DNA from 2 places in the Paenibacillus sp. FSL H8-0104 genome. Region 2 is predicted to be linked to the other one. Evidence: predicted binding sites of a transcription regulator. Region 2 holds the regulator's gene; the other holds the start of a gene.
The links. The regulator LexA, encoded in region 2, represses DNA repair genes until DNA is damaged. The targets are predictions, from matches to a motif close to CGAACATATGTTCG.

Region 1 (4,610 bases), 1.4 Mb from region 2:
TTCGATCTGCTGCTGAGTCTCATCAATTCGTTTCTCTTTGTTAGCCACTTGCTCTTCTTTACGTTCGAGTGATTCCAATTTTTTATCCAGCGACTCTTCTTTTTGCAACAATCGTCTTTCTTGTCGTTGAATTTCATTCCGACGTTCACGAGTGTCTTTTTCAGCTTCAGCGCGAATGCGATGGATTTCATCCTTCGCCTCCAGCACCGTTTCTTTCTTCAGTGCTTCTGCCTCTTTCTTCGCGTTCTCCACGATTTGTACGGCAGCTTGTTCCGCACTAGAGATTTTAGCCTCTGCAAGAGATTTGCGAATAAAATATCCTACTCCGAACCCAATGAATAGCGCGGCTGCAACGAGAGCGATCGTGATTGCAATTTCCATACTGTTCACCTCCTCGTTGGTTCCTCCAAGGCATTCCTTGGGTCAATTTGCAGTTTTCAAACCTTACATATGTTTGGGAATAACGAATACTCACGGCGATCCCCCGCCGATTTTCATTTCACATGTACATGTTTCCACGTACTATTCACTGTTTCCAGCGAACCCATAATTAAGAATGGTATAAATCTTAAGAAACCGAAACCGCTTTTTTGGAAGGAAAAAGGGTTGTCCATTTCTTACAGACTCATGTCCATTTTAGTATTTGACGAAAGAAATTGTCAAGAGAATGCAGTATAGAGACTCTAGTCTGCTAATCCCATAACAACGCTTCGTCATCTTCAGGGTCCCCAGCCTCATCTTCTTCAATTAAACAATTCACGACCCGGCGCACCATATCCATTGAAAAACCACGTCTCATTAGGAAGGGAAGCGTTTTATTTTTCTTCTCTTTGACGTCCCCTTTGACCTGATTCCATTTTTTTCGTCCAGCACTCAAAGCAGTCTCAAATTCCGCATCTGTACTTATCCCTTCTAGTGCCTCAACAATGAGATCATTGGCAATGCCCTTTTGACGCAGCTCTTGCCTTATCCACAGTTTTCCCTTCCGCTTGCCCTCCATACGCTGTCTTGTCCATTCCTTCGCAAATAGATCGTCATCCACCAGGTTCTCCCGCTCAAGCCGATCCAGCGCCTCTTCAATCAAAGGTGCAGCAAACTCCTTCTGACGAAGTTTCTGACTTAATTCATGGCGCGTACGTGGCTTATGCTCCAAAAAACGCAGAGACTGTGCATACGTCCGCTGTCGCTCATCAGCTAGAATGATATCTTCCAGATCCTTCTTCATAAACGTATTACCTTGAGTCATCCTGTATTTAATCATCACATCTTCAAGAACCGTAATGGAGTGGATGCCAAAAGTGATTCGATAACGAGCTTGCCTGCTCTTCGTTCGTTCTACACGTGTAATAATAAGTTCTTCGTTGTCCGGAAATTGGGATAGGCCGTCCTGTTCTGCTTCTTCATATAAATCCTCGTCATGTTGATCCATTCTGGTCTCCCCTTTCATAACATTTTCATTCTGACTACGCCAAGCACATCTTCACATAAGACAAAAGAACACCAATAATACAAAAGACCGGGAACTCTGCCCGGCCTTTACTCCACAGTTAGCGTGCTAACAGCCCCTGTCCATTGGGACAGGGGCTGTTAGACAGCACGAGTACTCCCACTACAATCCATTATCCAGATTGATCCAAGCTCAATCAGATAAGTTTACGGAGTCCAGTGGGGAACACCCTCAGGGTCCTCCCTACAAGAGAGGTTTTGAGAGATTACTCGTTGATTTCAAACAATTCTTGTTCTTCTGCTGCTTCTTTTTGTTGCTCTTCACTCGTTGGCGCAGGAACTGCAGTAACCAAGTTACTGGCTACACGAATTTTTTGTTCAATGATGTCAGCAATATCTTTATGCTCTTTCATGAACTGCTTTGCGTTCTCACGGCCTTGTCCTAAACGCTCGCCTTCGTAGGAGTACCAAGCACCACTTTTATTAACGATGTCCAGCTCTGTACCAATGTCAATGATACTGCCTTCTCTCGAAATACCCTCGCCATACATGATATCCACTTCCGCTTGTTTAAACGGAGGTGCCACTTTGTTTTTCACAACTTTAATACGAGTACGGTTACCAATCATGTCATTGCCTGATTTGATACTCTCAATACGACGCACATCCAGACGTACTGTGGAATAAAACTTCAGAGCACGACCACCAGGTGTTGTTTCCGGGTTACCAAACATAACGCCGACTTTCTCACGAAGCTGGTTAATGAAAATTGCGATTGTTTTGGATTTGCTGATTGCACCAGACAGTTTACGCAGCGCCTGAGACATCAAACGCGCTTGCAAACCAACGTGTGAATCGCCCATTTCGCCTTCAATCTCTGCTTTTGGAACCAATGCGGCTACAGAGTCAATAACGACGATATCTACTGCACCACTGCGTACAAGAGCTTCTGCAATTTCCAGCCCTTGCTCACCCGTATCTGGCTGAGACAGAAGCAATTCATCAATATTAACACCAAGTTTGCTTGCGTACTGTGGGTCAAGAGCATGCTCGGCATCGATAAATGCAGCTTGTCCACCCGCTCTTTGTACTTCAGCGATAGCATGCAATGCTACGGTTGTTTTACCAGAAGATTCAGGTCCATATATTTCAACAATACGGCCTTTAGGCAAGCCGCCTGTTCCTAATGCAATATCCAAAGCCAAGGAACCGCTGGGAATAATTTCCACATTCATATGAGTGGACTCACCCAGTTTCATGATGGATCCTTTACCAAATTGCTTCTCTATTTGACGGAGCGCCATATCAAGCGCGGCACGACGGTCTGACAATAAGCTCACACCCTTTACTGTTTATAAGATAATGATACCTTGTTTTAACACGTTTGCCAAGCTTTTTTTCGAACATACATTCGTTTTTTTTGTAAAGGCCGAGGCGCCTCTTCCTCAAGGAAACTTTCCATTAAACAGAAAAAAGAACCGTAAACAAGGCTGTAAAGCCTAATTCTACGGTTCTTCCGTCTTCCTTAATTATACTTGCTTGGAACTGTAAATGCAATCGAAGCTATTAACTAATCAATCCATCGCCACAAGTTTTTGCCATAAGCGATAGAGAATCGCTTTGGCTGAACGAATGCGAACCGTCTCGCGATTACCATTAATACGCAGCTCATGAATTTCCGTCTCTTTTCCACGTTCAGCAAGAGCGATGAAGACAAGTCCGGGTGGTTTGCGTTCCGAATATCCCGGTCCAGCTACACCGGTAACAGCCAAGCCAAAATCAGCATCGCCAATCATGCGAATCTGCTCAGCAAGCACTTTTGCAACCTCAGGACTTACCGCCCCAGGTGCATCTTCACCTTCCAGATAATCATGAGGCACATTCAGCAGCTTTTCTTTAATTTCATTGGAGTAACAAACAATTCCACCTTTGAGCATTGACGCACTTCCGGGTATAGAGGTCAGACTTTGCATGACAAGCCCTCCTGTACAGCTCTCAGCAGCGCTGAGCGTCAGCCCCATGTCAGACATCATGGTTACAATCGTGTACTCTATAGGCACATCCTCGTTCGCGTAGAGATGTTCTGTCAAACGCTCCCGAATCTGAACCTCCATCGCATCCAGCTTCAGCTTCGCCTCTCCCTCACTCGCAGCCTTTGTGGAGACGCGTACCGTAACTTCGCCTTCGCTCGCGTAAGGAGCAATCGTAGGGTCTGTCTGCGCGTCAATCAGATCCAGAAGTCGATCTTCCAGAGCAGATTCACCAATACCTGCGAATTTGAGCATTCGGGAATAGATCGGCATCTCTTCTGTGAGTACATGCTGGAACAGCCAAGGTTTGACTTCCTGTTCAAACATTGGAATCAACTCTTTAGGTGGTCCAGGCATCACAACATAATATTTGTCATTGTCAGAAATCGCATTTCCTGCCGCAAGGCCCGTTTCATTGGCCAGAGGTGTTCCGCCATCAATAACGATCGCCTGACGTCGGTTATTCTCTGTCATATCCACATTACGATCTCTGAAAAAGCTCTCAATTTTGTCCATTGCCATTCGATCTGTATGCAGTTTCCGGTTAAGAACAGCTGCGAGCGCATCCTTGGTCAGATCATCTTGGGTAGGTCCGATGCCACCGGAAAATAAAATAACGTCTGCACGGCTCTGCGCAATGCGAATAGCTTCACTAAGTCGGTTCAGGTTATCCCCAACCACCGTTTGGAAATATACATCGATCCCCATCGCAGCCAATTCACGGGATAGGTATCTGGCATTGGTATTGACGATTTGTCCAAGCAGTAGCTCTGTGCCAACTGCAATGATTTCTGCCTTCATTGAGCATCCTCCTGTACACGTGGTGAGTGATCAAAGGGCAATAGGATAATTTCCTATTGCCCCTGACCCAATGCTTCCTTCATGATTACCCATTTAAGAACAAACCATTATGCTTTTGTTAAATGAAGCAAATTTTTGTTTTTGATAAAGTAATCGATACCCGACCAGATGGTAATAAGCGCTGCTGCCCATACCGCGATAATATCGACGTGAATACCCGTGTATGAAAACGGGAAATTGTTCAACAGCAACAGCACAATCGCCACAATCTGCACTACAGTCTTCAGCTTGCCCCAAGCACTAGCGGCAACAACCGAACCATCCAGCAATGCA
Region 2 (4,610 bases):
TGTTGGTCTTATGCTCACGGTTAATCCATACGGATTGGATGCCAGATGATAAAGCACCACGAATATCAGTCGTTAACTTGTCTCCAACCATCATGCTCTCTTCGGGTTTAACACCCAGTTTACTCAAAGCATGTTCAAATATCGACGGATCTGGTTTTCCTTTTCCGAAGTTACCCGAGATAATAATCTCATCAAAGAAAGGAGTTAATTCAGGTACACCATCCAACTTCTCTTGTTGCAAAGCAGGACAACCGTTCGTTAACAGCAACAGTTTGTACTTTCCTTGTAACTGACGCAAGGTATCCATCGTTTCTTCGTATACATGAGGTCTGGATCTCCGTTCTACTCCAAACTGCTCGGCAAGTTGTTCAGCAAGATCTTCCCGATCTATACCCAACTTCAACAAGCCACGAAGCCAGGATTCTTTACGGTAAACTGGAGCAAGTTGTTCCAACTGACGGAACTCAGGTTGATCCCCACCAGTAAAGTTAGCCCAAAGGCCTTCAAACGGATTGATTCCAATCATTTTAGTAAAAGGAAAGGTTTCATATGATTCATACAGTCCACGTGCCTCATTACGAACAGCTTCTTCAAGTTCTTCTGGTTTAACCCCAGTCTCTTTCGCTGCGATTAGACAAGTCTCATGAAAAGATTCTCGAACACTACGCTCATCCCATAATAAAGTATCATCTAGGTCGAACAAAATCGCTTTTAACGCCATTCCGATCATCTACCCCTTTATGCAATAATTACTTTTCGACGGTTTCCACGGTGATCTGGTGTGCTTTTGCAAACTTCAGCAAACGTTCTGCAATCGCATCTGTATCGTAACGGTTCAATAACTTGGTGAACACCCATCTTTTCCCGCGACTGTTATGTTCGATAACAACTGTACCTGGTTCAATTCTGAATTTGACGATATCGTCAACCCCAATTGAACGTTCACGATTACCCTTCGTCGTTATAATCCGATTACTGCTAATCTTGATGTATGGACGACGAAGCATGAAGATGACTGCCAAAAATACGTAAAGCAGCATGGTCACCCAGTCCCAAGTTGTCATTGGAGCTTGCACAAGGAACGTGCTCATAAACAGATACAAAAAGGCGAGACCAATCAAAAATATAGGGAACAAAAGACTGCGTCCCTTAAAGACTTCTTCACCTGGTGTACCTGTGATTGGTTGACCACTTTTTTTGCGTTGCTGATTTAACTGCTTGGAATTTTTCTTAACCGTTCTCTCGAACGAACGCGACATGAGAATCCCCCTTATGTGTCTTTGTATCGGCTTACATAATTGCAAACCAACATTTCCCCCTATAAATTGCACACTCAAAATAACAGGAAGAAACCTAAATATCATAATGATATCATTAGGTTTCGTTAGTGTTTGAGTTTGCCTTGGTGGCCTTTGTCATTCTCATCATCAACAATCTCAATGGTATCCAGTTGTTGTCTGAAATTGCTGCGAATATTACTCAAATAAATCTCTCTTAGCTCGGCACGTTCAGCAAGCTCTTCCTCCGACAATCCAGTGGACTTTTGCTTACGAGCCAATTCGTTAATGCGTGCTACCAGACTATCTATATCCAAGCTTGTCCCCTCCAAAAATACAAAGTCATATTAACTTTGCCATTATAAAGGCTGCTTGTCAAGCTGACACGCGCTAACACTCATTGATGTGCATTTTATTCTGCAAATTGCGGTAGAGCTAGTACTTGTCCCACTTGGATGGAAGTTGTATGAAGTTGATTCACTTTCTTAATTGCTTCTATATATATACGTGTATCCATATTCGTCGGTTTATGTTCCAAAGAAATACTCCATAATGTTTCCCCTTGTGAAACAGCTATCTTTCCTCCAGGCAGAACATCATTCTCATTGCCGGCAAATACAGTTAAAACGGTGCTGCATCCAATAAATATAATCATAGAGGTAATGACTACCTTTAACATCCATGAAGAAATCTTGAAACGCGCTAAAACCTTCTTGTAGTTCCCTATGTTAGACTTCACCAGTTCCGAATTCATTGGTTCATAAATGCTTTGATAAGTAGAATATCTCATTAAATACCCGCCTCCAAACGTTTGTTCCTATCTGTTGGAATCAATATAACACGAACACTTGTTTTGTTCAATAGATTTTTAGAACAATTGTTCGCTTCTTTTTTGAAGGAGAAATATCTTATTTCAAGTCCTTTTACAAAACATTTGCAGTATTATGCTCTGACTTTTGGACAATTTCTGTTCTATAAGCTAAAAAACACTGATTTAATGCTATTTTATTTAGAACTTATGTTTGTACGAACGGAGGTTCTATGTTATAATTTTCCCAAACGTTACTAAAATGGGGTTGATACGGTATGTCGAAGATATCCAGCAGGCAGCAGGCTATTCTGGAGTTTATACGAAATGAAGTCCGGTTGAAGGGGTATCCTCCTTCCGTACGGGAAATTGGTGAAGCGGTTGGACTGGCTTCCAGCTCAACAGTACATGGACATTTGGATCGTTTGGAGAAAAAAGGTTTGATCCGACGCGACCCTACCAAGCCAAGAGCCATTGAGCTTTTGAGCCAAGAAGAATCTGAGCATTCTCATCAATTTGCTCATAGCGTTGCACGTATTCCTGTTGTTGGTAAGGTTACAGCCGGGGTTCCAATCACTGCAACCGAGAACATTGAAGACTACTTCCCTCTTCCTACACATTATGTAGGCGAACAGAAAGTGTTTATGCTTTCGGTAGTCGGAGATAGCATGGTGGAAGCTGGAATCGTTAACGGAGATTACGTTATTGTCCGTCAACAGCAAACTGCTGATAACGGTGATATCGTCGTTGCAATGACTGAAGACGATGAAGCTACAGTGAAAACGTTCTATAAAGAGAAAGATCATATTCGCCTTCAACCGGAGAATGCGACCTTCGAACCTTTACGTTTGAAACATGTTAGTATTCTGGGTAAAGTCATTGGCCTTTTCCGAGATATTCATTAATATTTAACTTGAGTAACAAAACTAGATGTAATGAAATACGAAAGAGGTTATCCTGATCAACAGGACAACCTCTTTTTTTCATGTTTTTGTTATTTTAGCGGCTAATTATTCACTGCGTTTCAGAACACTCTTGTGATGCGAGAACACATCAAAGCTCTGTTGTCCGTGATATGAGCCCATACCGCTCTCTCCTACACCACCAAACGGGAGGTAGTGTGAAGTCATATGAGAAAGTGTGTCATTAATACATCCCCCACCGAAGGATACTTGATTCAGAACCTGATCCTGCAGCTGCTCATCCTGTGTGAAGAGATATAGCGCCAATGGTTTTGGCCGGCGAACAATCTCATCTAGCATAGGATTCAGGTCACTGTACGTAAATACAGGAAGAATCGGACCAAAGATCTCTTCTTGCATGACAGCTGATTCCCAGTTCACATCTCCAAGTACAGTCGGCTCAATGAGCAACTGCTCTCGTACAGAACGTCCACCAATCAGCGTTTTGCCATCTGTTAGGAATTTCGACAACCGATCAAAGTTACGCGAGTTAACAATATGCGGGAAATCAGCGTTCTGTAACACATCGTCCCCAAATTTATCTTTGATCTCTGCGCCAATCAGATTGATCAATTCGTCATGAACTTGTTCATGTACAAGCAAATAATCCGGAGCAACGCAAGTTTGGCCTGCATTAAGGAACTTACCACGAACAATACGCTGTGCCACCAGCTTCAGATCTGCATCGTTATGGACAATAGCAGGACTCTTGCCCCCTAGCTCAAGGGTTACAGGAGTCAGATGCTCCGCAGCTGCCTTCATAACAATGCGACCAACACCCGTGCTTCCTGTGAAGAAAATATAATCAAACTTCTCTTTCAACAATGCTGTGCTAGCCTCGACTTCTCCTTCCATAACCGCAATATACTCCTGAGGGAAGATCTCTTGAATCAGATCATACGTCAGACGAGATACGGCTGGTGTTAATTCAGAAGGCTTGATAACTGCACAGTTACCGGCTGCGATTGCTCCAATCAGTGGACCAAAGGCCAGTTGGAAAGGATAGTTCCAAGGTGCAATAATAAGAGCCACTCCGTATGGTTCAGGGTAAATGGTGCTCACACCATCCGGCATAGCCGAATTGGTTGGGACTTGTTTTGGTGCAGCCCATTCCTGCAGGTGTTCTAATGCAAAATCCAGTTCACCCAAAACAATGCGAATCTCGGAACCGTAAGCTTCCGCCTCAGATTTGTTCAGATCTGCCCGAAGTGCATCTTGAATCCGTTGCTGATACTTTTCAATTCCCTTTCTAAGCTGTTGAAGTGCATTAATCCGATACTCGATATTTTTAGTTTGTCCTGTATAAAAAAATGTACGTTGTTCTGTCACAAGTTGTTTAGCCTGATTCATATTAACATCTCCAATTAATTATTTAAAATTAAATTGTTCAAAATTTAATTAAAGTATACCTCTTCTATATGAAACTTTCAACATACAAATGAAACATCCATTTGTATGTATTTGAACGATGGTTGGAATTTTTATAGAGTGAAAGCTAGTATTCCCTCCTATTCGTGGCTATCAGAATTTCTAAGGAAGTTTGATTAAAATCTTTTGATTCAG

Region 1: a site for LexA is predicted at 2,847-2,860, ahead of recA (recombinase RecA). Genes of this name have one in related genera too.

What each region holds. Positions count from the first base shown of each region.
Region 1 is NZ_JBBOTC010000001.1:2,607,067-2,611,676, reverse strand. It holds gene rny (ribonuclease Y) at 1-381, opposite strand, end outside; gene NST38_RS11825 (regulatory protein RecX) at 692-1,429, opposite strand; gene recA (recombinase RecA) at 1,713-2,777, opposite strand; gene NST38_RS11815 (competence/damage-inducible protein A) at 3,021-4,277, opposite strand; gene pgsA (CDP-diacylglycerol--glycerol-3-phosphate 3-phosphatidyltransferase) at 4,385-4,610, opposite strand, start outside.
Region 2 is NZ_JBBOTC010000001.1:4,026,035-4,030,644, forward strand. It holds gene NST38_RS17880 (HAD family hydrolase) at 1-721, opposite strand, end outside; gene NST38_RS17885 (hypothetical protein) at 750-1,259, opposite strand; gene NST38_RS17890 (DUF896 domain-containing protein) at 1,385-1,594, opposite strand; gene NST38_RS17895 (LysM peptidoglycan-binding domain-containing protein) at 1,690-2,067, opposite strand; gene lexA (transcriptional repressor LexA) at 2,364-2,990, shown strand; gene NST38_RS17905 (aldehyde dehydrogenase) at 3,096-4,397, opposite strand.